One region of the Tepidimicrobium xylanilyticum genome, then DNA from elsewhere that is predicted to be linked to it. Evidence: a T-box and tRNA genes for the amino acid it is inferred to sense, from the RefSeq annotation. Region 1 holds a T-box; the other regions hold tRNA genes.
What was found. The T-box of region 1 lies ahead of BLV68_RS12565 (proline--tRNA ligase). A T-box ahead of a tRNA ligase gene usually reads a tRNA of that ligase, here a tRNA-Pro.
Positions count from the first base shown of each region.

Region 1 (10,512 bases):
AACCGATAGGTTCTTGCCAGATAAAGCTATTGATTTAATAGATGAGGCTGCCTCGATGATAAGAATAAATTCTTATGTTGCTCCCGATGGATTGAAAGACTTAGAAGAAAGGTTAGAGGAATTGTCTCAAGAAAAGGAAGAGGCTATAAATACTCAAAACTTTGAAAAAGCTGCTGAAATAAGGGATATGGAAAGGAAGATAAGGGAGGAGTTGGAAAGAGAAAAGAATAGATGGGAAAAAGAAAAACAGACTTCAGATATGGTTGTAGGATATGATGAGGTGGCTAATGTTATATCTAGTTGGACTGGTATACCTGTGGATAAAATGACTACTGAAGAAAGTCAAAAACTTTTAAATTTAGAAGAAATATTACATCAAAAGGTAATAGGACAAGAACAGGCTGTAAAAGCGGTGGCCAGTGCTGTTAGAAGGGCTAGAGTAGGCTTGAAAGATCCTAAGAAACCAGTAGGTACTTTTATATTTGTAGGACCTACAGGAGTTGGAAAAACCTACTTAGCCAAGGCTTTAGCTGAGACTTTATTTGGCGATGAAGATTTGATGATTAGGATAGATATGAGTGAATACATGGAAAAACACTCGGTATCAAGGTTGGTTGGTTCTCCACCAGGATATGTAGGCTATGATGAGGGAGGGCAACTTACTGAAGCTGTTAGAAGGAAACCCTATTCTGTAATATTGTTTGATGAAATAGAAAAAGCTCATCCAGATGTATTTAACATATTGTTGCAGATTTTAGATGATGGCAGGTTAACGGATTCAAAAGGGAGAACTGTAGATTTTAAAAATACGATAATTATAATGACCTCCAATGTTGGAGCTACTAGTCTTAGGAAGCAAAATGTACTAGGATTTTCTTCAGGATTGGAGGAAGAAAAAGAAGAGTATGAGAAAATGAAAGAAACCATAATGGATAATTTGAAAAGAACTTTCAGACCTGAATTCTTGAATAGAATAGATGAGGTAATTGTGTTCCATTCATTAAAAGAAGAAGATGTAAAAGAAATTGTGACCATTATGGTAAAAGATTTAGAAAATAGGATGAAAAAGTTGGATATAAATGTCAAAGTTACTGAAAGAACTATAGACCATATAAGTAAAGAGGGATTTGATCTCGTATATGGAGCAAGGCCTTTGGAAAGGACCATAACTAAGATGATAGAAGATCAATTAGCAGAAGCGATTCTAAAAGGAACTGTCTCCAAAGATCATGATATATTGATCGATTATAGGGATGGTAAATTGGTATTTGAAAAGAGCTCATAGTCTATTTATAGACTATGAGTTTTTTCTTAAATATTTGACCATAGGCAACCTATGGTTTTTCTCTTTTATGAGAATAATATAATTGCTATAATAAGTTTAAAGCTATTAATAATTAGGAGGCCAATATGAAGAAAAAAATCATATATATATGCTCCCAGTGCGGCAGCGAAAGCCCTAAATGGTTGGGACGCTGTTTTGAGTGCGGGGCTTGGAATAGTTTTGAAGAAAAGGTTTTAGATGGTAATGGCAAAAATCAAATAAAGCATAAAAATGAAAATAGGGTATTTCCCGTAAAGTTATCCAAAATAGATATTGATGAAAGCCATAGAATGGTAACTGATATAGGTGAATTTAACCGGGTGTTAGGTGGGGGAATTGTTAAGGATTCAGTAACCATACTAACTGCTAGGCCTGGAGCAGGCAAATCGACCTTATTATTGCAGATATCAAAAAATATTGCTGAAAAGGGGTATAAAGTTCTCTATGCCTCTGGTGAAGAAAGTGAAACCCAGATCAAAAATAGGGCTAATAGAGTATTAGATGATATCCCCGATAAAATTTGGATATTGTCCGATATAAGCATGGATAATGTATTACAATCTGTTGATGCAATAGATCCGGATCTGGTAATCATTGACAGTATTCAAACTTTTAAATTAGATGAGTTTACATCTAGGGCGGGTTCTCCAATTCAAACCATAGAATGTGCTAATGCACTAGTTGAAGTAGCAAAGAACAAGAATAGGCCTAGAGCAGTTATTATGGTGGGACATATGACTAAATCTAATGAAATGGCAGGGCTTAGGACTTTAGAGCATTTAGTAGATACGGTTATATATTTGGAGGGAGCAAGCGACGAAGAGTTAAGGACTTTGGTGGCTACTAAAAATAGATTTGGGCCTACGGGAGAAGTTGGATTATTTAAAATGGAAGAAAAGGGATTGATACCTATAGAAAATTCTTCAGAGTTTTTCGTAACCCATAGGAGTGATAAACAGTTAATACCAGGTAGTGCCTTATCGATGACAAAAGAGGGTTCAAGGCTAATAGTTGTTGAAATAGAAAGCTTAGTGTCCAGATCTTTTACCCCGTATCCTTCAAGGATAGGAGATTGTTTAAGAAAAGACCAGTTGAGTACCTTAATATCCATCCTTGAACAAAGGGGTAGGATGAGCTTATTTGATAAGAATGTGGTGATAAAGACTACTGGAGGATTAAGATTAAAGGAGTCATCTGTAAATTTAGCAATAATAATGAGCATAGCATCTTCAGTAAGGGATGAAGGGATACCTAACGATGTGGTATTTATTGCAGATGTAGGTTTAACTGGTGAATTAAAACCAGTTCCATCTCTGGAAGCTAGAATAAGAGAATTGGATAGAATGGGTTATAGGAGAGTTTATATATATAAAGATGGGATAAAACATAATATAAAGTTAGAAGGACTTGAAATAATCAGATTGAACACTCTACAGGAAGTTATAGATCATGTTTTTGGCAGCTAAGTAAGCATACTGCTTTCAGTTTTTTAGTATTAGAATATTAAGTTTTCCATATAATATTTTTAAATACATTTATTTGGAGGAAAACTCATGAATTTGGACTTGTATAATACCTTAAAACTGGTGGCACCAGGGACCAAGTTGAGAGAGGGATTGGACAATATAATAAAGGCAAAAACAGGAGCTTTGATAGTCATCGGTAGTACTAAAGAGGTATTAAGTATTAGTCATGGAGGTTTTTTTATCAATTGTGAATATAGTCCTTCTAATGTTTATGAATTAGCTAAAATGGATGGTGCAATAATAATGAGCAGCGATTGTAGGAGGATTCTTTATGCTAATGCTCAATTATTTCCATGCTTGCTTATACCATCCCATGAAACAGGAACTAGGCATAAAACAGCAGAAAGAGTAGCAAAACAGACTGGAGTTTTAGTCATTGCCATCTCTCGAAGAAGGGGAGTTATTACACTATATAAATCAAATTATAAATATATATTAAAGGATATAAATGAAATATTAAATAAAGCCAATCAAGCTATACAAACTTTAGAAAAGTATAAGTATATGCTGGATAAGGCAATGGACAATCTGACCACATTAGAACTTAGAAATATGGCTACCCTTTATGACGTAGTAAACACAATACAGAAGATGGAGATTGTCTGGCGGATAGGCAATGAGTTGAATATGTATATTTCTGAATTAGGTACTGAAGGAAGATTACTCGCTATGCAGGTTAAAGAGCTTATTAAGGGGATAGAAGATGACAGGAGAAATCTAATAAAGGATTATTTAAAAGAAGGGTATAAAGATTATAAAACCATAATAAGCGATATAGAACAATTGGATCTCCATCAATTGTTCAACTTGGGATTGATTTCCAGTTTATTAGGCTATAAAGAGGAAGTGGATATTTTAGACATTAAGGTCAAAACTAGAGGATTCAGGATATTGAGTTAAATTTTATAATCAATTTCCATAGGTAAATATAAAAGGCTAAGATATTTTAATATCTAGCCTATATATTTAATATTACTTAAGACTGAAAATACCTAATGTTTTTATATTCTTATATTCGTTTAATATGGCGTCTGATACTTTTATGTCTAAAGTATTAGCTAGAGCAGATAAATAGAAAAGATAGGCTCCTATTTCTTCTAAAAGAATGTCCTTACAACTGGGGCATAATTTACCCTTTATATGATTTTCCATATTATTTTTTATTTCCTCAAGGGACTCCTTATTATAATCCTGCTTTGTAGCGTGAACTTCAATACAGCCACAATAAGTGGCAGACTTAATCACAGCTCTATTAATCCTTGAAGTATATTCATCCAACTTAGTTATTATATCAAGAATGCTTCTATGTCTAATAAGCACGTCATCTACTTGTGTTTGAAAGTTATCAAGATTTATATCGTTATCAATACTTATGGTATTTCTGTCCATTTAATTCCACCCCTGTCAAATAAATATTGTTTATGTTTTTATTATACTTACCGGGACAAGTTGTTGTCAAATAATTCTAGCAATATTTTTAGGAAAGAGAGTAAAAAAAGTAGTTGACAAGTGAATTGAAGCTATGGTATCATATATACTTTACAACCTTTAGCAATTATTGTATAATATAATAAGAAGCCATAAGACAGGAGGTTGTAACATGTTTAGTATTGGAGATAAAGTGGTTTATCCTATGCACGGGGCTGGTATTATAGAGGGTATTGAAGAAAGGGAAATTTTAGGTGAAAAGAGAAAATACTATATAATGCAGATGCCTATAGGAGATATGAAGGTAATGATTCCTGTGGACAATGTTGAAGAAATAGGAATTAGGGAAATAATTGATGCCAAAGAATTGGAAAAGGTAATAGATATTTTAAAAGGCGACAGTACAAAAATGCCTCAAAATTGGAATAGGCGCTATAGAGCCAATATGGAAAAGATAAAGTCTGGGGATATATTTGAAATAGCCTGTGTAGTTAGAAATCTAATGCTAAGAGATGCTGAAAAGACACTATCTACAGGAGAGCGCAAGATGCTAAATAGTGCTAAGCAAATGCTTGTAAGCGAAATGGTATTAGCTACAAACTTCAGCCAGGAAGAAACTGAAAAAATAATAGATGAAGCAGTCAATTCAATATTATAAAATAATAAAATATGTTATATTATTTTAGGAAATGGTAATAAATATACTATGGGAGGTGAGTTGATGCTTGACAAGATCATCAGGGGAGTTATTTCTTTAATTGGTTTATTATTGGGTTATGGAGTAGTAGCGGGTTTAATGGCTTTTGGAATAATTATTGATAATGGATGGGTTAATTTAGCTTTATCTCTTGGCATAAGTTTAATTTTTGGAATTATATTCTTCTTATTATCGAATAGGATTATAAATATTGGTAGAAAAGCGATTCGATTTATGGAAGCTGAACTTCAGAAGGTTCCAGCTTCTGATATTGCTTTAGGTTCTATTGGGCTCATTGTGGGGCTAGTAATTGCTTATTTATTAAGTCAACCCTTTTATAAATTGGAAATTCCATTTTTAGGAGTTGCTATATCCATAGCTCTATATTTACTATTTGGATATTTGGGAATTAAGGTTCCTACTAGGAAAAAAGAGGATTTTACATCTGCAGTTGGGAATATTCGCAAGGGATTCAAAAAGGATAAATTGACAGTTGAATGTAAATCCTGTCCTAAGATATTGGATACTAGCGTTATAATAGACGGAAGAATTGCAGATATTTGTAAGACTGGCTTCATTGAAGGACCTTTAATTATCCCAGAGTTCGTATTGGAAGAACTTCAACATATAGCTGACTCTTCGGATACCCTTAAACGAAATAGGGGAAGAAGGGGTTTGGATATTTTAAATAAGATACAAAAGGAATTAGACATTGAAGTAATAATCCATGATAAAAAATTTGATGATATTAAAGAAGTGGATTCAAAATTATTAAAACTTACAAAATTATTGAAAGGGAAGATCCTGACTAATGACTATAATTTAAACAAAGTAGCAGAAGTACAGGGTATAGAAGTGTTAAATATTAATGAATTAGCCAATGCAGTTAAGCCTATAGTATTACCAGGAGAGGAAATGGTAGTTCAAGTAATAAAGGATGGCAAAGAGTCAGGGCAAGGTTTAGCTTATCTGGATGATGGGACTATGATAGTGGTGGAAAGTGGCAAGAAGCACATTGGTGAAACTATTGATGTATTGGTGACAAGCGTACTTCAAACTTCTGCTGGTAGGATGATATTTGCTAAGCCAAAATCGATCATCGATAAGGCGGTATAGGACCGGTATATGGTCCTTTTTTTATGAGTCTATATCGATTGGTGTGGGATTTTATTACAATACATTAAATTATTAGGTGGCCTAGAATATAAAAATGTTTTAAGTAAATTATATCTATGCTATAATGTTTAAGAGGTGAAATATATGTATGAAAACCACTTTGTATCCGTTATAATTGCAGCTGCAGGCATGAGCCATAGAATGGGATCTAAAATAAATAAGCAATTTATTAACCTTAAAAATAAGCCTATTCTTGCTCATACCATAGAAAAATTTGAAAGGTGTAGATTTGTGGATGAAATTATAGTAGTCGCAAGAGAAGAGGAAATAGAATACTGCAAGAAGGAAATAATAAAAAAATACAAATTCAACAAAATATCCAAGGTTGTTAGAGGTGGAAAGGAGAGGCAAGATTCTGTATATAATGGGATATTGGCTTTAGATGAGAAGGCCGGTATAGTTTTATCTCATGATGGAGCCAGGCCTTTTATTAAGATAAAGGATATAGTATCTGGAATTAAGGGAGCTGCCAAATATGGAGCTTGTGTAATTGGAGTTCCTGTAAAGGATACTATAAAAGTTGTAGCTGATGATAATAATATTGAGAATACACCTAAAAGAAGTCTTCTATGGATAGCACAAACGCCTCAATGTTTTAAAAAGGAAATAATATTAGAGGGATATAAGAAGGCTATAAGTGATGATTACTTAGCTACCGATGATAGTGCATTAGTGGAAAGGATTGGAGTAGAAGTTAAGATGATAATGGGCAGTTATGATAATATAAAGATTACCACTCCAGAGGATTTGGCAGTAGGGGAGCTATTTTTAGAGAATAAGAGTATAATCTTTGATAATAGGAAATTTATCTTACAAAGTAGGTAGGATGATAAATGATGAGAATAGGAATAGGATATGATGTTCATAAACTAGTAGTTGGCAGAGCCCTTATTATTGGAGGGGTTAATATCCCTTATGAAAAGGGGTTATTGGGCCATTCAGACGCAGATGTACTCGTACATGCCATTATGGATAGCATTTTAGGAGCTTTAGCTCTAGGAGATATTGGGGAACATTTTCCAGATAATGATGATCAGTATAAGGATATTTCAAGTTTAATTTTGTTAGAACGAGTATATAATATTATGAAAGAGGCTAAATATAGAGTTGGGAATATCGATGCTACGATTATAGCACAAAAGCCTAAAATGTCCCCTTACATAGGGAATATGAGAGAAAACATAGCTAGAGTACTTAAAGCACCTTTATCAAGCATAAACATAAAAGCTACTACTACTGAAAGACTAGGTTTTGAAGGTCGAGGAGAAGGAATAAGTGCTCAGAGTATTTGTTTGTTAATTTCTGATAGTTAAGGCAAAAACTATTTGACACGGTATCTATATTTTAGTATTATTAATAGTAATCGAATACATGCTATGATAGGAAATAGTAGGTATTAACGGTCTAAGAGAGGAAATCATTAGGTGAGAGATTTCTGACCTTCTTAATACCCAACCCGTCCTTGAGCATTTAAGCAGAATTAAAGTATGCTTAAACGTCAGTCGCGTTAAGATTTCGAGAGGACTTTCTTAGTCTATTAGAGTGGTACCGCGGAAGCAAACCTTTCGTCTCTATTATTTGAGATGAAAGGTTTTTCATTTCAGATAACAATATATGGAAATATTTTAGATTTTATTATAATAAGGTTAGGAGGTAATGTAAAATGAGGATGTCGAAGCTATATATGCCAACTTTGAGGGAAGTGCCAGCGGAAGCAGAAATACCTAGCCATAAATTGCTTTTAAGGGCAGGTATGATGAGGAAATTGGTGTCGGGAGTTTATTCCTACTTACCTCTCGGTTATAGGGTAATTAAAAAGATTGAAAATGTAGTTAGGGAAGAAATGGATAGGGCAGGTTCTCAAGAGTTGTTAATGTCAGCTATTCAACCAAAAGAACTATGGGAAGCTAGCGGAAGGTGGGATAATTTCGGTCCAGAGATGTTTAGATTAAAGGATAGGAACGATAGGGAATTTTGCCTTGGACCTACCCATGAGGAGTATTTTACAGATCTCATTAAAAATGAGATAAAATCTTATAAGCAGTTGCCATTAAACTTATATCAAATTCAAACTAAATATAGAGATGAAAAAAGGCCAAGATTTGGGGTAATAAGGGCTAGGGAATTCATCATGAAGGATGCCTATAGCTTTGATAAAGATGAAGAAGGAATGGAAAAATCCTACAGGGAAATGTGGGAAGCTTATGAAAAAATCTTTACTAGATTAAGATTAAAATATAAGGTCGTAGAAGGTGACTCTGGTGCCATGGGAGGAAATAAGTCCCATGAATTTATGGCTATGGCAGAAACTGGTGAAGGAGTAATAGCTTATTGCAATAATTGTGACTATGCAGCAACAAATGAAAAGGCTAAAGTAGTCTATGAAATAAAAACAAAAGATGAAGAAGAAAAAGATATGGAAAAAGTTCACACTCCAGATATTACAACAATCGATCAATTAGTGGAATTTTTCCGTTCTGACAAGGGGAATTTTGGTAAAGCCCTAGTGTATTTAGCTTCGGGTGAACCTATAGTAGTTATAATACCCGGAGATAGAGAGCTTAATGAAACTAAATTGTGTAATTATTTGAAAATTCCAGAACATGAATTAGAAATGGCAGATGAAGAAACCATCATTAAAGTTTCAGGAGCTAAGAAAGGGTTTACAGGCCCAGTGGGATTAAGGGAAGGAACAAGGCTTATAATAGATTCTAGAATTACTAAAATGAAGAATCTGATTGTTGGAGGAAACGAAACAGATTATCATATTAAAAATGTCAACTATGGTAGAGATTTTGAAGGAGAAATAGCAGAGGACCTATTATTAGTTGAAGAAGGAGATATATGTCCTAAATGTGGAGAACCTCTTTATATAGCGAGAGGGATTGAAGTAGGAAATATATTTCAATTAGGTACTAAATACAGCACAAGCCTACAAGCTACCTTTTTAGACGAGGATGGGAAAGAAAAACCTTTTGTAATGGGATCTTATGGAGTAGGGGTTTCAAGAACTATGGCAGCTATTGTAGAACAATATCATGATGAATACGGTATAATCTGGCCATTGGTTGTTACTCCTTACCATGTAATAATAACCGTTATAAATGTTAAGGATGAGGTACAAAGGGATTTAGGAGAGAAAATTTATGAAGAATTATCTAATGAAGGTTTAGAAGTATTGTTAGACGATAGGAATGAAAGAGCAGGAGTTAAATTCAATGACAGGGATTTAATAGGCATACCTATCCGAATTACAGTAGGTAAAAAGGCAAATGAAAATATTGTGGAATTTTCATTAAGAAAAGAAGAGGGAAGAATTGAGATCCCAACTGATAAAATAATGGATAACATAAGGAAATCATTTGAAGAAGAAGGGTTGGAGATATAATAAGGCTGAGTTTTCAGCCTTATTTTTCACTCTATCATATTAATTAATTTTTTCATTAAATTAGAGTATAATATACTTAACTTGAAATATTTATTTTAATAAGGTATCCTATCTTAGGAACATATTTTGCTTGGAGGGGGAAGGTATGAAAAAAGGCATAATCGCTTTTATTCTAATATGGATTTTATTAATTCCATCACTGATTTTTGCGGAACATGATGGGGGTGTTGTAGTTGCCTTGGGTAAAAATTTATCAGAAGAGCAGAAAAGAGAAATTCTAAACTTCTTCAATGTAGATGAGTCCATTAAGATAATAGAGGTTACCAATGAAGAGGAAAGGGAGTATTTTGGAAAATATATTGACAGCAATATTATTGGCAGTAGGGCCATATCGTCAGTATACGTTAAAAGGCTTCCGGAAGGTGAAGGGATTACAGTTGAAACCCATAATATTACCTGGGTTACTGAGGATATGTATCGAAATGCTTCTATAACTGCTGGAATAAAAGATGCTAAAATAATCGTTTCAAGTCCTGTGAAGGTGTCAGGGACAGCAGCTTTAACAGGAATTATAAAGGCCTTTGAGGATTTAACTGGAGATAGCATATCTGAAAAGGAGAAGGAAATAGCCAGTGAAGAGATTGCTAAAACTGCTTCATTAGGAAATGAAATAGGAAAGGAGAAAGCTCAGGAACTAATTAATAATATAAAAATCTATATAATTGACAACAATATAAAAAGTAAGGGTTCCATAAAGAAGGTAGCTGAACAAATGGCACAGGAATTAGGAATAGAATTGACGGATGAACAAATAGATCAAATTGTTTCTTTAATGAGAAATATCTCTAAACTAAATTTGAATATAGACGACATCAAACAGCAATTAAGGGATATATCTGGGAAAATAGATAAGATCACTGAACAAAATATAGAGATTAAATCCATCCTAGAACGAATACTTGATGCTATAGTT
Region 1 is NZ_FNNG01000014.1:8,077-18,588, reverse strand. It holds gene BLV68_RS12605 (ATP-dependent Clp protease ATP-binding subunit) at 1-1,285, shown strand, start outside; gene radA (DNA repair protein RadA) at 1,411-2,790, shown strand; gene disA (DNA integrity scanning diadenylate cyclase DisA) at 2,878-3,750, shown strand; gene BLV68_RS12590 (nucleoside triphosphate pyrophosphohydrolase family protein) at 3,823-4,239, opposite strand; gene BLV68_RS12585 (CarD family transcriptional regulator) at 4,451-4,936, shown strand; gene BLV68_RS12580 (PIN/TRAM domain-containing protein) at 5,000-6,091, shown strand; gene ispD (2-C-methyl-D-erythritol 4-phosphate cytidylyltransferase) at 6,236-6,976, shown strand; gene ispF (2-C-methyl-D-erythritol 2,4-cyclodiphosphate synthase) at 6,988-7,464, shown strand; T-box leader at 7,519-7,727, shown strand; gene BLV68_RS12565 (proline--tRNA ligase) at 7,815-9,539, shown strand; gene BLV68_RS12560 (DUF1002 domain-containing protein) at 9,685-10,512, shown strand, end outside.

Region 2 (10,512 bases), on a different contig from region 1:
CATGCTGGTGCTAGGAGGACATTTTTGATAGAAGAACCTATTGCTGCTGCTATAGGCGCAGGCATTGACATAACGGAACCTAATGGAAATATGATAGTTGACATAGGCGGAGGTACGACAGATGTAGCAGTCATATCCTTAGGAGGCATAGTAATAAGCAGATCTGTAAAGATTGCAGGAGATGAATGTAACGAAGCCATAGCAAGATATATAAGGAAAAAACATAATTTGATGATAGGAGAAAGAAGTGCGGAAGAAATAAAAATCCAGGTAGGATCTGCATATCCAAGAGAGAAGGATGTTTCCATTGAGGTAAGAGGAAGAAATTTGCTAACTGGTTTACCAAAAAATATTAAGATATACTCAAGTGAAGCGTTAGAAGCTTTAGCTGAGCCAGTTTCTCATATAATAGAAACCATCCATTATGTATTAGAAAGAACACCCCCTGAGTTAGCAGCAGATATAGCGGATAAGGGAATAATAATGACTGGAGGTGGAGCGTTGCTCTATGGTTTAGACAAGTTGATTACTGAGAAAACTGGGATTAAAGCAAGGTTAGTAGATGATCCCATTAGCTCAGTAGCAATAGGTACAGGAAGAGCCTTGGATTGGGTAAAATTTTTGGATTCAGATAAAACAGGTTCAGATTCAATAAGAATTAATTATTAAAGTATATGAAAATAATGCCGATATTATTCTATGATACTTACTTGGTTTAAAGAAAGGGGATATAAATGAACCGAGGCTTATATATAAGTGCGACTTCTTTGGCAACCAATCAGAAGAAATTAGAAGTACTATCCAATAATTTGGCTAATGTAAATACTACGGGATTTAAGAAGGATAGGTCATTGACCGAAACTTTTGCAGAAAAGCTACTGGTAAAGATTAATTCAAGGCAGGTTAGGCCTAGTTTAAGAGGAGAAAACGAGATAACCTATGAAACGGATGGACAGGTTCATAGGGCTAGCACAACCCAGGGTTATTTTGTAGTTGAAACACCAATGGGTGAAAGTTATGTAAAGGAAATACGCTTCGTCATAGATGATGAAGGCTATTTAAGGACCTTTTATCAGGATGGTAGAGAAGGTTTTAATACGGATTATGAAAACTTTATAACTGATGGTCGTGGAAATAGGTTACAAGGTGTAGGTGACATAGAAGGAATGCTACAAGGAATTGTCTATTATCCCCCTTCTCGTGTAATAGGAACTATGAATGCAGGGTTAAAGTTTCAAAAGATCGTTACTGATTTTACCCAAGGAAATATGATTGAAACGGGTTCTACTTTAGATTTGGCATTGAATGGTTCTGGTTTCTTTAAAATAACGGATGCAGAAGGGAATACTTATTATACAAGAGATGGGTCTTTTGTACTAAATGAAGAAGGAATTCTTTCTACATTAAGCGGAGAAGTAGTTCAAGGATTGAATGGAGATATAGTTATACAAGGAAATGACATAACCGTAGGTAAAAGGGGAGAGGTTATAGTAGATGGTAATGTAGTAGGCATGTTAGATATAGTAGATTTAGAAAATAGGGAGTTTTTAAGGAAGATTGGGGACAACCTATATGCGATGGCAGAAGGGGTAGAGCCAGAAGAAATTCCTTTTGAGGGGGAAGTGTTTCAAGGGTATTTGGAAAGTTCTAATGTAAATGCTATTGAAGAGATGGTTGAAATGATTAGCCTTCTTAGGGAATACGAAGCAGGTCAAAAGGCTATAAGGGTGCAAGATGAGATGCTTGAGAAGGCTTCAAATGAAATAGGAAGAGTATAGGAGGTTAGAATATGAGAGCATTGTGGACAGCTGCTACGGGTATGAAATCCCAACAATTTAATATAGACACTATAGCTAACAATCTTTCCAATGTAAATACTACATCTTATAAAACCCAAAGGGCAGAGTTTAAAGATTTATTCTACACTACTTTAAAGCGAACTAATATAGTAGATGAAGAAGGAAGACCTGTAAATTTACAGGTAGGCCATGGGGTTATGCCTACAGCTACTAAGAAGGATTTTAGAACTGGAAGCTTCATAGAAACCGATGGCACCTTTGATTTGGCCATTGATGGAGAAGGATTCTTTGCAGTATTATTGCCAAATGGTGAAACAAGGTATACTAGGGATGGCAGCTTTAAATTGAGCGTAGATGAAGATGAGGGCATATTAGTTACTTCTGAAGGCTATTATGTATTAAGTGAAGATGAAGATTATATATACATAGAATCTGGGCTTACTGACATTACCATAGACAATCTAGGATATGTAACTGGTTTAGACGAAGATGGTGAGATTGTGGAGCTGGGTAGGATTGGGATATTCCAATTTACCAATCCAGAAGGTCTACTAGCGGAAGGGCAAAACCTTTACAACCAAACTGTAGCATCTGGGGAGCCTGTGTTAATTGAAGCTGAAGAAATGAGGGGTAGAATCATTCAAGGATATTTAGAGGCTTCAAATGTTCAGATCGTAGATGAAATGGTAAAGATGATTACTGCTCAAAGAGCATATGAGATTAATTCTAAGACCATTCAAGCAGCAGATGAAATGCTTCAATTAGTCAATAATCTGAAGAGATAACGGGGTGGTTTAGTTGGAAATAAATGTTGATTTATATAGCGACCCAACCATTTTGCAGAAAAGAATGGAATCTTTAAACGGTAATAAGGAGGACGAAGCTTTAAAAGAGGTTTGCAAGGAATTTGAGTCCATATTTCTAGCAATGATGTTTAAGGAGATGAAAAAGACTGTACCAGAAAATGGCTTGATAGAAAAAAGCACAGCTCAAAAGATATTTGAAGAAATGTATATTGATGAACTATCCAAGGAAATATCCAAAGAAAATGGGGTGGGTATTGCTGAAATGCTATATCAACAGTTTAAAAATGGATATGTAACTTGGTAGGAGGTAAAAAATGGGGAAGAGAGTATTGGCTATTCTTGTGGCTTTAATGCTTGTATTTGGAATAGCCGAAAATAGCTTTTCTCAACAGAAGAATCCCAGCAGGGAGGAAGTGGAAAAGCTCATAGAGGAAGTAGCTACTAAAAGGGGTATTCCCAGTGTAATACTTAAATGTATCGCTAAATTAGAAAGTGGCTTCCGACAATTCGATAGTAACGGAAACCCTTTTGTAAGTAAGGGTGGATATATTGGAATAATGCAGATAAGCGAAAAGGAGACTGAGTATAATTTAGAAAAGTTAAAGTACGATCCCGTCTACAACATAGAAGCAGGGGCAAATCACCTTTTGAAAAAATGGGCGTGGGTCAATAATGAAATGACTCAAGTAGGTAATATGGATCCAAATATATTAGAGCATTGGTATTTTACTCTGTGGGCTTATAACGGGTTATTAGAGAGAAACAACCCAAATGTTAATTCAAGTACTTATCAAGCACGTATTTATGAAACAGCTTTGAAGGAGTATAATCAGGAAATAACTCCAATAAGCAAGAAAAGTATGCCTAGCCGAGGAGGAAGGCTACATAGGAATATAAATATTCCAACCCCTGAAGTATACCATGAAGGAGATATAATAAAATACACCCCTAATGATATAGTAATACCAGATACTATGGAAAAAGCCGATGGAAAAGACCCATTAGTATTATACGATGGGCCAAAAGGTAATGCCATTGGCACGGTAAAGGAAGACCAAACCATGACCATATTAGAAGGACCAGCATTAAAAAGGGGTTTTTACTTCTATAAAGTAAAGGTAAATGAGGATAAAAGAATAGGCTGGGTTTATGGTAACTGGATAGTTAAACTAATGGACAATTTTTAGGTAGTTTTTTGGAGGTTTTTGCTGAGCTTATACTTTGATGTTTTGACAAAAAAGCTGGACAGTTGCAATAACTGTCCAGCTTTTTTAATTTATTTCATAACCTGATAGGTAATGTCTTTTCCATTTACCACAAATTCAATAAAGCTTAGGTTTTCAATGTCCTTATTATTGAATTCTATATATCTTATACCGTCTTTTAATTCCACTTTAGTACTGTTTCCATTATAGATTACCCAAACGGTTTTGCCTTTTTCGAAGGTTTCTACTAAAGTGTTATGAAGCAATTCTGCTTCTAGCTTGTCAGTAAACCCGCCAGAGCCAAATATAGGAGTGTCTAAAAATAGGAATATATGGTCTTCTTTTGCATTGGATAGTCCATTTTGTAACCAGATCCACTGTTTGTAATTAGTGGCTCTAATTCCACCTTTAGCACTGCTGGCATCGATTATCATTAAATTCTTATATCTATTAGTCTTATAAGGAGTGGCTATATTTATAATGTTCTTAGATTTTAAGGTTTTATTAAATTCCTGGTTTGCCTTTCCTATGAATACATTTAATTCATGAGCATTAGCCTTATTTGTTATTTTGTCCTTAAGGCCTTCTTGTCCCTTTTCGAAGCTTGGCAATTTACTTATTAGGAAGGAGAATCCATTGCTCACTACTTCCTTCTTAACGTTCTTAACATCAGTAAAGTTTGTAGGAGTTGGAACTTCTACATTGTTATAAGAAGGAGGATAATGAGCTCTTAATCCATCTATTAAAATCTCTCCTGTGTATTTTTTAGCACTATTTGTTTCTACTACATAGATTTTTTCCAATGCGATAGGATAAGCTACATCGGAAGGGATTTGAGCTGATACTTGCTTCCAATCACTAAAATCTATGGACTTTGCAAAATCTATAGTATAGTCCTTGCCATTTTTATCTATTATGGTGCCTCGAAGCCAACTTTTATTATTATCTCCTTTTACCCAAAGAGATAGTTTGTTAGGCATTCCATCTAAAGTTAATCCTTTTTGCTCTCCAGTTCTAAATATTATATAGGCAGCTCTGTTGTCCTCTCCTTCAGTAAAATCATACCTTAGTTTTAGGCCTTTATTGCCTTCCTTTGATTCATTTACCAACTCTATACTTCCTTTAACATACTCTGGATAGACAGTTGAGCTAAATTTATTAATGTCTTCAAATCCATCAATTAATTTTGCTTCCCCGCTACCAACGGATACTAAGATATTATTTAATGCTTTTCCAATACGACCTGTTATGGCACCAGTACCTATATTGCCATTGCTATAAAACACTCCATTTTCGACATATCCAATATTTCCCGTTGTGGTCCAATCAATGTCTTCGGCATATATCTTGGCTTTAAATCCATTCTTATCCATTCCATAGGCGGCACCAATGGTTTTATTTTCGTTAGCATGAAGGCTTAATTTATCTGTTGGGAATATGATGGATTTAATCTCATCTAGTACTTTTAACTCTATAGTAGAGGTTATCCCTTCGTAATTTGCCTTAATAATAGCCTTGCCAGGGGATTTGGCTTTAAATACATTTCCTACTATTTCACCTTCTACTCCTTCAAAAGCATATTCTACTTTGTTTTGGTCTATTTCTATAGGATTGTGGTATTGGTCATATCCTTTGATGGTGAATTTTCTGGATGTATTGGCAAACATATTAGTATCGTCAGTAGTTATTTTAATATAAGATAATTCTCCTTTAGGAGCATTGGAAAATACTCCTACACCATTTACTACCCTCCGTTCTCCTCCATCAGAAGGCTTGTTTATTACCTTTGCTACTTGTTCATCAACTGGTTTTATAACCATGGTAGTGGATCCGCCACCATCTAAGTTAATTGCATCGTAAGCTCCTAAATCCTTTAATATAGCTCCAAAAATTTCTTGACTAACACCTACAAAGGAAGAATCTCTACCGTCTATGGTAGCAATAATCAATTCTTTTCTATCCTTAGTAATTCCTATTCCTGTTCTTGGATGTTTACCGGCAATATTTATGTTGGTGTTGGTTATATTGCCATCTTTAAGTATTATACTTCCCCCACTGATTGCAAACTTAATATTTTCAAGATTAGGGCTAGTCCCAAGTGTAAGTTTAACTTCATCTCCAACGTTGAATTTAGTCAATAATTCCTTTGCCTTTTCTCCTCTTGTAGCAATTATAAAGCCATTTTCAGGGATGGTTACTGCATCTTGTCCAATTCTAATTTCTGAAACTATATTATCTATTACTACCATTTCTACCATTTCATTATTATAGCTATTTAATAAATTCCCATTATTACCATTTCCGTTAGTTTCCTCATTTACATCTCCGTTAGAATTGCCATTTGCTTCATTATCGAGTTTTATGGGTTCGCCATTGTATTTCTTGCCAAAGGAGCTTGTACCCCAATGCTTATTCAATAATGTGACGTATTCCATGTAAGAAGCTTTATTGATAAAGTTTATCCTAAGGGATTGACCAGAGTTTAATGAGGTAATTTGCATGCTTCTATCAAAGAAGGTAATATCTGGTACATTATCGATATCTAAATAAAAAGTGGGTGGCGCATAGGCTTTTTCTGGGGGAGAAGATATGATTTCTCCATTTTCAATCATTGTTCCTATGGGATGGGGAATTGGATTGTAGTTGAAAAAGTCTCCGTTTATTCCTGCCACAGCTTGTTTTTCCTTAACCAGATTACTTACAGTATCCCTATTAGATAATCCTTTGTTGCTAAACAATCCTCCTATTTCTGCATATTCATCTGTTAAATCCACCCTTATTACATTTATATTCCACCAGCCATCAGATGTAAATCGTCTGATATTCTCATATAGAATACCAGAGCCCAGGTACTCTGAAGAGCTAGTCCTATATATTTCATAAGGCATATTAACTGCTTCAACAGCTAAATATGAATTGGATGAAGCAATTATAATGCCTATAATAAGTAAAAATAAAAATACCTTTCTAATATTCCTGTTCAAAATATCACTCTCCTTCAATACCATAAGTCATAAAGCTCGAATGTCCAAAGATTATGTATTTTCCCTAAAATACCCCCTTTCTCAAAAATCCCCATGCCCAAATTATACTAACATTATATAATGGAAATATATCAATTAGGTTACAAATGTATTACAAAGAACTAACAAGTTGATTTTTACATAAAAAAAGAAGGATTGAAATTTCAATCCTTCTTTTTAGTAATGGTCGGGGTGAGAGGATTCGAACCCCCGGCCCCATGGTCCCAAACCACGTGCGCTACCAAACTGCGCCACACCCCGTTAACCACTATTATAGTATAAGGTATATAATATTAAATTGCAAGACATGAAAAAGAAGCAAAAATGAGGAATATGGCGCATTAGGCAAAAATAATTAAATATATCTACTAAATACACAATAATATGAGGTTTTTCATTTGTAGAATCAAGCGTATATCGTCTGTACTTATCACTTATTATTCTCCATCTTCAGCAATATTGAAGGTTTTTTAGATAATTGGGGCATTTTTATTGCTGCTTTGGAAACTGACATAATCTCATTATTGCTTTTTATCATAGATTGATTTATTTTGGTAATACTATGGGCTTGGGTTTCTATACTATTAGCTACCTCATTGGAAGCATTTGCAATTTCTTTAGAAATACCGCCAATGGTTCTTAAATTTACTATTAGATTATGGCTAAACTGTTTTATAGTTATCAATGTTTCACCTGTTTGGCTTAGTAATATATCTATCCTATCCTGATCCTTAGCCATTTCCATATTCTTTTCTTCTAATGCAGTATTTATTTTTTTACCAGTGGTAGTTTGAATTGATAATACCGATGTAATTAAAACCAAATTTTAATAGTACCTAAGTATCCAACTATAACATAAAAAGGCTTTGACTTAGTTTAGTTAATATGCTAAAATATGTCTTAAAAGTGGATAAAAATCTTGATGCCTTATCAAGAGTGATGGAGGGAATGGGCCCGATGAAATCCGGCAACCTGGGTATTATACCAAAGGTGCTAAATCCCACAGAACTTAGATTCTGAAAGATGAGGTGAATTTTTATTGCCTTTTCCTTTTGGAAGAGGTTTTTTTGATTTGGAACGATTATTATTTAAATAAATCGAGGAGGTTTCTCAAATGAAAAAATGGTTATTCACATCTGAGTCAGTAACAGAAGGTCATCCAGACAAGGTATGCGATGCCATCTCAGATGCCATATTAGATGAAATACTTTCAAAGGACCCAGATGCTAGAGTAGCATGTGAAACTACAGTTACAACGGGGCTAGTGCTGGTAACGGGGGAAATTACCACCTCCTGCTATGTGGATATTCCACAAATAGTGAGGAGAACTGTTGAGGAAATAGGCTATACTAGGGCTAAATATGGATTTGATGCTGATACCTGTGCTGTCCTTACATCTATAAACGAACAGTCTCCCGATATCGCCCTTGGAGTTAATAAGGCCTTAGAACACAGGTTTAATGGAGAAGATGAGTTTGACCAAATAGGAGCAGGTGATCAGGGGATTATGTTTGGATTTGCTTGCAATGAAACGGAGGAATTGATGCCCCTTCCCATTTCATTGGCCCATGAATTGGCAAGAAGGTTAGCGGATGTAAGAAAGAACGGTACCTTGGAATACTTAAGACCTGATGGGAAAACTCAGGTTACGGTTGAATACCATGAAGGTAAACCAGTAAGATTGGAGAATATAGTGGTTTCAACCCAACACAGTCCAGATATTGATTTAAAAACCATAGAGAGAGATGTAATGGAACACATAATAATGAAGGTAGTTCCTCATAATATGTTGGATAATAATACCAAATACTATGTAAATCCAACAGGAAGGTTTGTAATAGGAGGCCCTATGGGAGATGCAGGTCTTACTGGAAGGAAGATAATAGTTGATACTTATGGAGGCTATAGCCGACATGGGGGAGGAGCCTTTTCAGGAAAGGATCCAACAAAAGTAGACCGATCAGCTAGCTATGCTGCCAGATACGTGGCTAAGAACATCGTGGCAGCAGGATTGGCAGATAAATGTGAAATAGGTATTGCTTATGCCATAGGAGTTGCCAGACCTCTTTCCGTATTTGTGGAGACATTTGGAACCGGTAAAATATCCGATGAAAGGATAGAAGAATTGATACAAAAGCATTTTGACCTAAGGCCAGCAGCTATTATTAAGAACTTAGACTTAAAACGCCCTATCTATAGGCCTTTAGCAGCCTATGGTCATTTTGGCAGGAAGGATTTAGACCTACCTTGGGAAAGAACGGATAAGGCTGAAATTCTTAGGCAAGAAGCTTTTGAATATTAGGATTTTATGTTTTTCCAATAGGAATTTAATAAAATCTTCAAAGCATTAAAAGGAGTTAAGGATTATTTCCTTAGCTCTTTTTTTATTTTATTGTCAATAGTTAATTTAATATAAGCCTTCTTTTTCCTTGGATTTTATGTAATTCTTCAACTGAGCTTTGTCATTTCAGCTTTTAATCTTTTTCTACTTTCCAGTTAATATTGTCTTACCTAGGAATATTGGGAAGGTGCCTTCTTTTTTGGAGGAAGTGAAATGTATCAGGAAATAGAAGAACTTTTATTCCTTAGTAAAAGGGGAGATGTTAGGGCCAAAGAAAAGTTGTTATTAAAACTTAATCCCTTAATAATCAGCTCAATTAGGAAATACTACAATAGATTAGACCAGTATGACGACCTAATTCAAGAAGGATATAAAACAATCCTATTAGCCTTTGAAGAATACGACCCAACAAAAGGGGTTAAGTTCTTAGGCTATGTAAAAACAATGCTTAAATACAATTATTTGGAGAAATATAAGGAAAGGCAGCATCTTTCATTAAACTCCCAAATGGGAGATGGAGAATTCATTGACTTTCTAGAGGGATTTGAGAAAGATCCAATGGATGTGGCTTTAAAGAAGGAAGAATCTGAAATTCTATTAAAGGGATTGAAAGAATTAACTAAAAAGCAAAGGCAGGTAGTAGTAGATTATTATATAAATGGATTATCCATACAGGAAATAGCTCATAAATTGAATATATCCTATAGGACGGTAGTCAATATAAAGACTCAGGGATTAAGCAAATTGAAAAAAATAATAGTAAAATAATCTCCTTTTTTCCATATAAGAAGTGAAGGAGGTGAGATGATGGCTGTTGTGGATATTAAGGAAAATGTAAGGCTGAAATTAGAGTTAGATGGAGGTATGGAGGGAAACAAACAGATAATCAAATCTAAGACCTTTTCCAAAGTAAAGCCTGAAGTAGACAATGAGAATCTATATGAAGTTGCCACATCTTTGGCAGGGCTTCAAAATTTGCCACTGTTTAGAGTTAAGAAGCTAGAAGAAATCCAATTAAAGAACGAATAATCCATTAATAAAAAATTTACAGGAGGTGATTAGATGGAAAGAGCTAAATTAGAAATGGATTTTCTAGACGAGATGGGAAAAAAATTTACCCTGTCCATAGACGATCCTAGACTAGATTTAACCGATATGGAGGTTAAGGCTGTAATGGAGGGAATAGTGAATAGCAATGTGTTTTTCACAGCTAATGGAGATATAGTAGAGCCAGATAGTGCTAGAATTATTACCACAATTATTGATGAACTGGAAATTTAATCTTATAGTTTTAAGCGGCCTTTGGCCGCTTAAAACATATGGAAAGGAGTAATATTA
Region 2 is NZ_FNNG01000001.1:263,001-273,512, reverse strand. It holds gene mreB (rod shape-determining protein) at 1-669, shown strand, start outside; gene BLV68_RS01180 (flagellar hook-basal body protein) at 735-1,778, shown strand; gene flgG (flagellar basal-body rod protein FlgG) at 1,790-2,584, shown strand; gene BLV68_RS01170 (rod-binding protein) at 2,598-2,909, shown strand; gene BLV68_RS01165 (transglycosylase SLT domain-containing protein) at 2,920-3,792, shown strand; gene BLV68_RS01160 (phosphodiester glycosidase family protein) at 3,882-6,794, opposite strand; tRNA gene BLV68_RS01155 (tRNA-Pro) at 7,018-7,094, opposite strand; gene BLV68_RS01150 (hypothetical protein) at 7,264-7,656, opposite strand; SAM riboswitch class I at 7,758-7,863, shown strand; gene metK (methionine adenosyltransferase) at 7,948-9,135, shown strand; gene BLV68_RS01140 (RNA polymerase sigma factor) at 9,388-9,942, shown strand; gene BLV68_RS01135 (DUF1659 domain-containing protein) at 9,982-10,203, shown strand; gene BLV68_RS01130 (DUF2922 domain-containing protein) at 10,237-10,455, shown strand; gene BLV68_RS01125 (YvrJ family protein) at 10,512-10,512, shown strand, end outside.
Region 2: it has a tRNA-Pro gene. The T-box ahead of BLV68_RS12565 (proline--tRNA ligase) is inferred to sense a tRNA for this amino acid. The anticodon was not compared.

Region 3 (10,512 bases), on a different contig from region 1:
CAACAGGCTCCCAGTTAACTTTAACCCCTTTGGACTTCACTAATCCCTGACTTTCCTTCCTAGGCAAATTCCAAACACTGCTAATTAAAACATCTATTCTAAGTGAAGGTACTGTAGTAAAAATCTTTTCATATTCTATTATACCCGGTTTTAGTTCATCTATTGATATTTCTTTTACTTCAACTCTTTGCCTTCCAATTTGTGTTAAATTCATTAATATATAACTTAAAACTTCTCTCTTAACAACTAATTGAACATTATCTTCATGTATTAATATATCCCCTATTTTTTCTCTATTTATTCCTAAATTTAATATTCCACCTAGAAAATCCCTGTGAGACAATGTTCTGATACCGCCTTCAATTTCTAAGAAACCAATAGGTAGTTCAATATCCTCATGAGCTAGGTATTCCGGATAAACTTGTATTACCTTTCTTTCGGCCTTATTTATTCCTCCTAGTTCCCTATAGGATATATCCAAAAACCTATTTAATATGGACCTGGCAAGCCGTCTCTGATAGGGATCCATAAAATTAGTGGTTTCTATAGTGTGCTTGTTTAATACAATTTCAAGCTTGTCTAATAGTTTTCGCATATTTAATATCTGGTCTTCATCAGTTATATGATTTAATAATAATTCCCTATCAAGTCTCAATTTTACCACCACAAAATCTAAAATATTATACCTCTTACTAAAAATAAAATGGTTCTCAATATTAAAATCGCAACTATTGGAGAGAAATCAAACATACCTGTATTGATGCCAAGCCTATAGATTAATTCCCTTGCAGGTGCTAATATTGGTTCTGTCAAATCATAGATAATTTTACCTATCTGATTATAAGGGTCAATTCTTAGAAAGGAAAAAATAATTCTGACAAAAATCAATATCTCTATAACATAGACTAAATTGCTTAAAAATCTATAAAAAACCATAATTTAATTACCTCTTACCTAATATTTTACCACTGAAATAATCCTTTATTCTTTAATTCATCTTTAATATTTCCATCGATTTCCACATTGCTTGGAGCTAGAACGAATATATCCGTAGTCACTTTTTGAATACTGCCCTCTAGTGAATAAAGGCCACCGTTTATAAAATCGAAGATTTGTCTTTTAATACCTGGCTCTAATTGCTCTAAGTTGACTACTACCGTTTTCCGCATTTTTAAATCGTCAACTATCTTGGGGGCATCTTCATAATTTAACGGTTCATGTACCACCAATTTCATATTTCCAGATGTATGGATATTAAGTACCTTATTTCCAATCCTTTTAGTATTAGTATTAACAGGTATTTCTGTTAGTTCATCTTCATAGTCTTCATAATCATCATATTCTTCCTCTTCTAAATCATCTATTCCAATGAAATACTTAAGCTTATCCATTATGTTTGCCATAAAATCCCTCCCATTTTATTTTCTTTGACCAAATATACCAGTTCCAATCCTTACCATATTTGATCCCTCTTCAATAGCTACTTCATAATCATTGGTCATTCCCATTGATAAAAAATCCATCTTCACATTAGCATAACCTTTGTTTTTTATATTTTCGCTTAATTGCTGTAATTCCCTAAAAACCCATCTAATTTCTTCTGCATTGTCAACATAGGGTGCTATTGTCATAAGTCCTTTTATCCTTATATTTTCATAATCCTGAATGCTTTCTATAAAGGGAATCACTTCATCTACTTTCAAACCAAATTTGCTCTCTTCCTCCGCTACATTGACTTGCACTAATGTATCTATTATTATACCATGATTACCTGCTCTTTTGTTCAACTCTTTTGCTAAAGATAATCGATCTAAAGAATGGATCAAAGACACTTTATTAATTAAATACTTCACCTTATTAGTCTGTAAATGACCAATCATATGATAATTTACCTTATCGCCTATAATATCGTACTTATTAACCAATTCTTGAGTCCTATTTTCCCCAATATCAGTTATTCCATACTGAATTGCTTCTTTAATTCTACCTATATCCACAGTTTTAGTTACTGCTATTAAATGAACTCTATCACCTTCTCTTCCTGACCTTTTAAGAGCTTTTTCTATGTTCTCTTTTATATATAGTAAATTATCTCTAATATTAATTTTTATTCCCTCCTTAATATTAATCTATAATCATTCCTTCTTTTATGTTGTCAATATTTAAAAGGATTTCATCAAATTGTCTCACAGTTCTTACGGCTTTATCTTTTCCTTTAATGTTAATATTGTTATTTTTATCTCCTTGACTGATGTAGACATATTCTTCATCCTCTTTAATTATTTCTACTGGAACTAATTTAACTATTCCACTAATATCCTTAACATATACCCATTTAATTCCATCCTTTTCCACTATCGTTTTACTTGGTATTCTATAGACATCCTGCTTATTTTTAATTATATCCACATGTAAATGCCTTTTCTCAACATAATATTCAAAATCTCTATTGAACCTAACTAAAATTAGGCCTTTAGTACCATTTTTAGTTATCTTTTCTATTACTCCCTTTAATTCGTCTTTAATCTCCTCTCCAGCTAGTAAAATTATATTTCCCTCTTTGTATTCAAAAATATCTTTAATGTTGTCAACCTTAATTATCATATACCACTCAAAATTATCAATTATTTTAAATATAGGCTCATTTGCCTTAACTATATCGTTATTTGATACCATCCTTCCCTTATCTAATATATTACCAAAATCTGAATACCCATAATCGTATTTTTGGTCAATAGGATAGATTTCTTCGTAACCATCTAACTTAAAGGATACAATTCCTGCCTCCTTTGAAAAGTAATCTATGCTGTTATTTGAAATCTGCAACTGAATTTCTTCCCTTTTCTTCTTAAGGTTTTCCAAGCTCTGGTTTATCAAAGTATTATCCCTTACTACATGCTTCTTTTTGTCGTAATACATAAATAGCTTGTCCTTCAAATTTCCAGCTACCTCATAGTCTTCTGCTGCAATGGCTTCCTGCATTCCATCTACAATGTTATCAATATCCTCATTTAATTGACTCTCATCCTCTTTTATTCGTTCAATGTCTAACTCCGTTTGGGTTAATGCTTGAATTTTATTTTCTACCTCCTCTAATTGTTGTTTTAAGGTTGAGGTATCATCAATAAATGTTATTTTGCCTATTTTTGTTCCTGCTGCAATCCTTTCACCATGTTTCACATAAATTTCTACTTTACCCTCTCCTTCTGATTTATATAGTGTTTCCCTTCTCAATATTATAGCTTCTGTACTTATCTTTTCCTCTATCTCATATTGTTCTGGTAATGTAGTTTTAAATGTTGAAGCAAATAAAGAAAGAACACTTCTAAATAAAATCAATATGGTTATTAAAATAATGAAAAACCATTTTTTACGTTTTTTTCTCATTCTTTTTAGTTTTCGTTCTTCTTGGGTCATTCTATCACCCTTAATAGTTTCTAATTTTTGATGCTTTTAACTCCAGATTGCAATTCTATAAAAAACTAAAAAACTGACCATACCTGCTTATGATTTTAAATTTAATGATATTATCTACATTTAATTTCTTTATCTCATTTTTATAAGTAACCATTAAAATAGCTCTCTCACTTCTAATAGCTCCTATAAGAATTCCTTCAAATTTATCTTTTGTTTTGGTAATTATCTTAATTTCATCGCCAGCTTTTACTCTTGTTCCATCTATTATAAACTCTTTCAAATCTGCCTTGTCCAAATGCTGCGGGGTCACATGTTTATTATCTATTATAATTATGTTATTTTTTAAATACATCTTTTCTTTCAACACAACTAATATATAACCTACTATGTTTACTATTAATAATGGTATTAATAGTCTTTGAATATAGTTTAGCAAAATTCTGAATACCTCCATATTACAATATTCTAATATAAGTATATCACATCTAATCCTTCGATTAAACCTGCTTTAGAAAATTAATTTTTCATATTATTTACACTACAATCATTTAATTATAAATTTATCATGCTTATGTTTACAAAATGTTTGCAATTTCTATAAAAACATAGTATAATACAATATGGTAATAGAATTAAAAAACTGTATCTGTTCATTTTAGTTGGATAAAGGGTTAGATAATAAGCATCGGGATGTGGCGCAGTCAGGTAGCGCACAAGTCTGGGGGACTTGGAGTCGCTGGTTCGAATCCAGTCATCCCGACCATTTTTATTTAATATGTAAAAATGCAAAAAGGACCTGAGTATTAGGTCCCTTTTTTGTACCCATTTTACTTCTATTATATTATTATGCAAATCAACCCACCGCTACCATCGTTGATTATTCTTTCTAAAGCTCTTCTCATCTTATTCCTTGCATCATCTGGCATAGTGTTTAATTTCCCCTGTAATTGTTCATTAACCAAATCATATAGAGATTTCCCAAATAAATTAGATTGCCAAATTTTTGATGGGTCTTCTTCAAATTCATCCAGAAAATATTTAACTAATTCCTCGCTTTGTTTTTCAGTCCCTATTAATGGTGATACCTCAGTAGTTATATCGCATCTTAATATATGAAGAGAAGGAGCACGAGCTTTCAATTTCACACCAAATCTATTGCCTTGCCTATATATTTCAGGTTCTGCCAATTCCATTTCATCTAAGCTTGGACTTACCAAACCATATCCTATTTCCTTAGCCTGCCCCAGTGCACTTTCTATTTTATCATATTCTTTTTTAGTTTCTGCCAGTTTACTTATTAACCCAAGTATTTGATAATCCCCTTCAATAGTATAACCTGTCATCTCTTTTAAAACTTCGAAGAACAATTCCTCATCTACAATTAATTCTGCATTAACAACCCCTTCTCCCAATTTTATCTCCTTAATATTTACATTCTTTACAATTTCTAATTCTCTTAAAGTTTTTAAAGAAATTTCCACTTCGTTTAACTTCTGTAAAGTCTGTATTGATTCCTTCAAGGAACTCAAAATGCTATTTTTTATCCAATGGCTCCTTGGTAAACCTTCAATCCAACCTGGAAACTTGATGGTAATCTCCTTAATAGGAAATTCAAATAACAATTTTTCAAATATTCTTTCCACATCCTCAATTTCCATATTTAGGCAATCAATAGCTACTACTGAAACTCCATATTTTTCTTCAAGGCTCTCCCTTAAAGCTAAAGTACTATCTAAATTGGGATGTTTAGTATTAAGAACTATTATAAAAGGCTTTTCTAGTTCTTTAAGTTCAAATATTACTCGTTCTTCAGCTTTTATATAGTTGGTCCTTTCAATATCCGTAATAGAGCCATCTGTAGTTACTACAATACCTATGGTTGAATGGTCTGTAATTACCTTCCTAGTTCCTATTTCTGCAGCTTCTTCAAAAGGTATATCATTTTCATGCCAAGGGGTTGAAACCATGCGTGGAATATGATCTTCCTCATGTCCTAAAGCTCCTTTAACTAAGTATCCAACACAGTCTACCATCCTCACCTTAAAGGTTATATTATCCTTTAATACCAGTTCTACTGCTTCGTTAGGTACAAATTTTGGTTCAGTAGTCATAATTGTTTTGCCTGCTCCACTTAAGGGCAACTCATCTTTAGCCCTCTCCTTCTTATACTTATTTTGAATATTAGGTATTACCAACAATTCCATAAACCTTTTTATAAAAGTGGACTTTCCCGTTCTTACAGGCCCTACTACCCCCGCATATATATCCCCTTGGGTCCTTTCGGCTATATCCTTATATATGTCGTATTTTTCCACCTTTTCCCCTCCTTTTCTTTCCTATTATGTAACGATAATCCTTAACATTATATATATATGTACTAGTCTTAATAATATGATAGGGTTGAAAAAAAACCTACTATATACATAGCAGGTTTTACTATTCTTTTATTTGATTTTTTATTATATCTTCCATTTCATGTTTCTTATCCCTTAACATTAGATTGATTACAGAATTTTTTACATTTTTACCTTCATAAAGAACTTCATATATTTCTTTTGTAATTGGCATTGTAACTTGATATTTCTTAGCCAGTGCATAGGCAGACTTAGTAGTTTTTATGCCTTCTACTACCATTCCTATAGATTCAATTGCCTCCTGTAGGCTTTTACCTTGTCCTATCAATATACCAGCCCGTCTATTCCTACTATGCATGCTGGTACAGGTGACTATTAAATCTCCTATACCTGCAAGGCCTGAAAACGTAGAAATATTTGCTCCCATCCTCTCACCAAGCCTCGCTATCTCAATAATACCCCTTGTCATCAATGCAGCTTTGGTGTTATCTCCATATCCTAAACCGTCTGAAATACCTGCTCCTAAAGCAATTACATTTTTTAAAGAACCTCCTAGTTCAACTCCTATAACATCTGGATTGGTATAAACTCTAAAATAAGGAGACATAAAAATATCTTGAACATATTCCGCAATTGCCTTTTCCTTAGAAGCAGATACCAACGTTGTAGGCATGTTCTGTGCAACTTCTTCAGCATGAGATGGTCCTGATAATACTGCATAAGGATTGTCAGGCAATATTTCATGAACTATTTCAGATATTCTTAAGAGAGTGTTATTTTCAATTCCCTTGGCCACATTCACTATAACTTGATCATTTCTAAAATACTTCTTACTATCATTGAGTACTTTTCGAATTCCATGAGAAGGTATAGATAAAACTATTATATCTTTATTATGTATAACTTGAGAAAGATCATCAGTTACATTAATATTTTCTGGAATAGAAATTCCTGGTAGATACTTTTTATTCTCTCTAAAATTTACCATATGCTCTTTTTGTTTTGCATCTCTAATCCATATATCCACACTATGATTATTATTTGACAGGAGTATAGCCAACGCAGTTCCCCAGCTACCTCCCCCTAATACGCCAACTCTTTTCATCATAAGTTCCTCCTATTGCTTTATCCTAAAACTGTACTTAATCCTATTTAACTTTTTGACCAATCTTATACTCTTTTCCTTGTATTAACCTTTTAATATTGTCCCTATGTCTAAATATTGCCATTATAGCTAAAACAACAGTTAAAATGAAATAACTTATGTCAAAAGGTTTTCTTATGGTAATAGAAAGAATAGGCACTAAGATGGCGCATAAGATCGAACCTAAGGACACATATCTGGTTATAAGCACTACAGCTACAAAAAACACAAAGGATATAATGGCTATAGGCCAGTATAAGAATAATAATACACCAAAAGATGTTGCTATACCTCTACCTCCTTTAAATTTGAAAAATACAGGCCAATTATGACCAACTACTACAAATAATCCTGAAATTATTTCTCCATTATAACCCATAATTCTTCCTCCAATATAGACTGCTAACATGCCCTTTAACATGTCGAAAATAAAAGTCATAGCACCAATCTTTTTACCAAAAACTCTAAATGCGTTAGTAGTACCAGCATTGCCACTGCCATAAGCTCTTATATCCTTTTTCATCAACACTTTTCCAAGAACATAAGCAGAGGAAAAACTTCCAACAAGATAGGAGATTATAGCAGTTAATATACCATTCAATATTATTCACCCTTTTCCTTAAATTCAAATTGAATAGGCGTTCCATCAAAACCAAAATATTTCCTTATTTGATTTTCTAGATATCGCTGATAAGAAAAATGCATTAATTCCTTTTTATTTATGAAAATTAAGAATTTTGGAGGTCTAACGCCTACTTGAGTTCCATAATAGATTTTTAATCGGACTCCCTTGTCTGAAGGTGGCTGACTTAGTAATATTGCCTCGCTAATGATATCATTTAATACTCCAGTACTTATCCTCAAATTAATATTATTGTTGACTACCTTCAATAGCTGAAATAATCTATCCACTCGCTTTCCAGTCTTTGCTGATATAAACACTATAGGCGCATAGGAAATAAAACTTAGCTTATTTCTAATATCCTTTTCAAATTCTAAATGGGTATTGGTTTCCTTTTCAATTAAATCCCACTTATTTACTGCAATTATAAGGCCCTTCCCGTTATCATGTGCATATCCGGCAATCTTTGTATCCTGCTCTGATACACCTTCAGTAGCATCAATTACTAAAACACATATATCAGACCTATCAACAGCAGTTAAAGTACGAATAACGCTATACCTTTCTACCTTTTCAAAAATGCTTCTTTTTCTCCTTAATCCAGCGGTATCGATAAATATATACTTATCTTCACCATATGTAAAATAAGTATCAATAGCATCCCTAGTAGTACCAGGAATATCAGTAACTATGACCCTATCCTCTCCTAAAATATTATTTATCAGAGAGGATTTCCCAACATTTGGTTTTCCAATTATGGCTATTTTAACATGTTCATCATCATACTCTATATCTTTATGCTCTGGAAAATGCTTTATTACCTCATCTAATAAATCTCCTATACCTAAACCCTGTTCAGCAGAAATGGCTATAGGAGAACCTAGCCCTAGTTCATAAAACTCATATATTTGATCAGAAACTCCTTTAGTATCGATTTTATTACATACCAATAATACCTCTTTCCCGGACTTTCTTAGCATATTAGCTATATCTCTATCAGTTGAGGTAACACCTTCCATTCCATCTACTATAAATAAAATTACATCAGCACTTTCAATGGCAATTTCAACTTGCTGTCTTATGTGAGTTGGAATTATTTCTTCTGCTTCTGGCTCCAATCCTCCTGTATCTATTAGGGTAAAGTACTTATTTAACCATTCCGCTTCAGAATATATTCTATCTCTAGTTACTCCAGGGTTATCTTCAGTTATTGCTATTCTTTTTCTTACAATTTTATTAAATAAAGTAGATTTTCCTACATTAGGCCTCCCTACAATGCAAACTACTGGTCTATCCATTATTATCACTCCTGTCTTCTTTGAATAGATTAATAAAATCCCATCCCGAAACTTCCACTGGAATTACTTTAACCTTTAATCTATTTTCTACATCCTTAACAGTTAAATCATCTAAGAATATATAGGTATCCTGTTTTAACATGGATTTTGGAATTATTATTCCGTCTACATTATTATAATCTGTCAGTTGAGCAATAATATCCCTCCCGGTAATTAGCCCAGATACGGTGATAGACTTTCCAAAAAACTCGTTCTCTATAGCTACTACTTTTAAATTTAAGTTTTTGAATTTCTCCACAACCTTATCCTTTATTTTGTTCATATAATCTGCTGCCAAGGTCCCAGTTACTATAATATATCTTTTATTACAGTATTTTATCCCATCTATTTTGGCCAATTCCATTTCAACGCTATGCTCAAAGGTCTTCAATAATCCCACTCCATTTTCTAACTGTGGAAATCCTTCATAAGCCTCATAAGATGGCAAAGGCTCCTTTGTCACAGCATAGAATTCATCTGAAGCAAATACAAATCTAGTTCCTAACTCTTCTATAAATTTATTTTGTACTTCTTTAATAAAATCTAATACCTCTTTTGATTTATTATAGTCAAAGGGCTCAATCTTATAAAGTTTTTCCCTATACTTAGTCAAACCAACAGGCACCACTGCCACACTTTCTATACTAGGATAAAGACTAGATAGGTCTTCTAAAGTCCTTCTTAATTCTTCTCCATCATTCACATTGGGAACCAAAACGATCTGACAATTTACCTTTATATTTGCCTCCTTAAATCTTTTTAATATAGAAAAAATATTACCTGCATTCTTATTATTCAACATCTTTATCCTTAATTCTGGATTAGTAGTGTGAACAGATATATTTATCGGGCTTAGCCTATATTCAATTATCCTATTGATTTCATCTTCACTCATATTGGTCAATGTAATAAAATTTCCTTGTAAAAAAGATAACCTAGAATCATCGTCTTTAAAATACAAGGTTTCTCTCATATTTGGAGGCAGCTGGTCTATGAAACAAAAAATACATTTATTCCTGCATGACTTAGCTTTATCTATTAATGGATTGGTAAATTCTATGCCTAGATCCTCATCATACTCCTTCTCTATTTCTAGCAACCATATGTCCCCATTTTCTTTTTCAATTTCTATTTCAACATACTCATCAGATATTAAAAATTTATAATCTATAATATCCTTAATTCCTTTTCCATTTATGGATAATAGCACATCTTTTGGTTCAATTCCCAATTCATCAGCAATGCTATTTTTCGCAACTTTTTCAATTATATTCTTATAATCATAAATCCTCTTTAGTTCCATTTTTTATCCTTCCATATTATATATTTAAATCATCTATTCTATTATAGCAAAATACCTTAATTATACATAGCTTTTATTAATAAATTTAAGCCTACAAATACTGTAGGCTTAAATTTATTAATATAGAGGAAAATCCTTACAAAGGTCTAGGACCATATTCCTTATTTCATCTCTACTGTTGTTCTCATCTAATGCTAAATCGATTATCTCTGCAATCCTTCTCATTTCTTCTTCTTTCATGCCTCTAGTAGTTACTGCAGGTGTTCCAATTCTAATTCCACTTGTTATGAAAGGACTCTCTGGGTCAAAAGGAATGGTATTCTTATTAGTTGTTA
Region 3 is NZ_FNNG01000006.1:154,627-165,138, forward strand. It holds gene BLV68_RS08345 (YlmH family RNA-binding protein) at 1-664, opposite strand, end outside; gene BLV68_RS08350 (YggT family protein) at 673-936, opposite strand; gene BLV68_RS08355 (cell division protein SepF) at 963-1,403, opposite strand; gene BLV68_RS08360 (YggS family pyridoxal phosphate-dependent enzyme) at 1,419-2,129, opposite strand; gene BLV68_RS08365 (HlyD family efflux transporter periplasmic adaptor subunit) at 2,125-3,417, opposite strand; gene BLV68_RS08370 (hypothetical protein) at 3,473-3,853, opposite strand; tRNA gene BLV68_RS08375 (tRNA-Pro) at 4,104-4,180, shown strand; gene spoIVA (stage IV sporulation protein A) at 4,254-5,732, opposite strand; gene BLV68_RS08385 (NAD(P)H-dependent glycerol-3-phosphate dehydrogenase) at 5,854-6,876, opposite strand; gene plsY (glycerol-3-phosphate 1-O-acyltransferase PlsY) at 6,920-7,516, opposite strand; gene der (ribosome biogenesis GTPase Der) at 7,519-8,835, opposite strand; gene BLV68_RS08400 (DUF512 domain-containing protein) at 8,828-10,177, opposite strand; partial or broken gene BLV68_RS08405 (serine hydroxymethyltransferase) at 10,295-10,512, opposite strand, start outside.
Region 3: it has a tRNA-Pro gene. The T-box ahead of BLV68_RS12565 (proline--tRNA ligase) is inferred to sense a tRNA for this amino acid. The anticodon was not compared.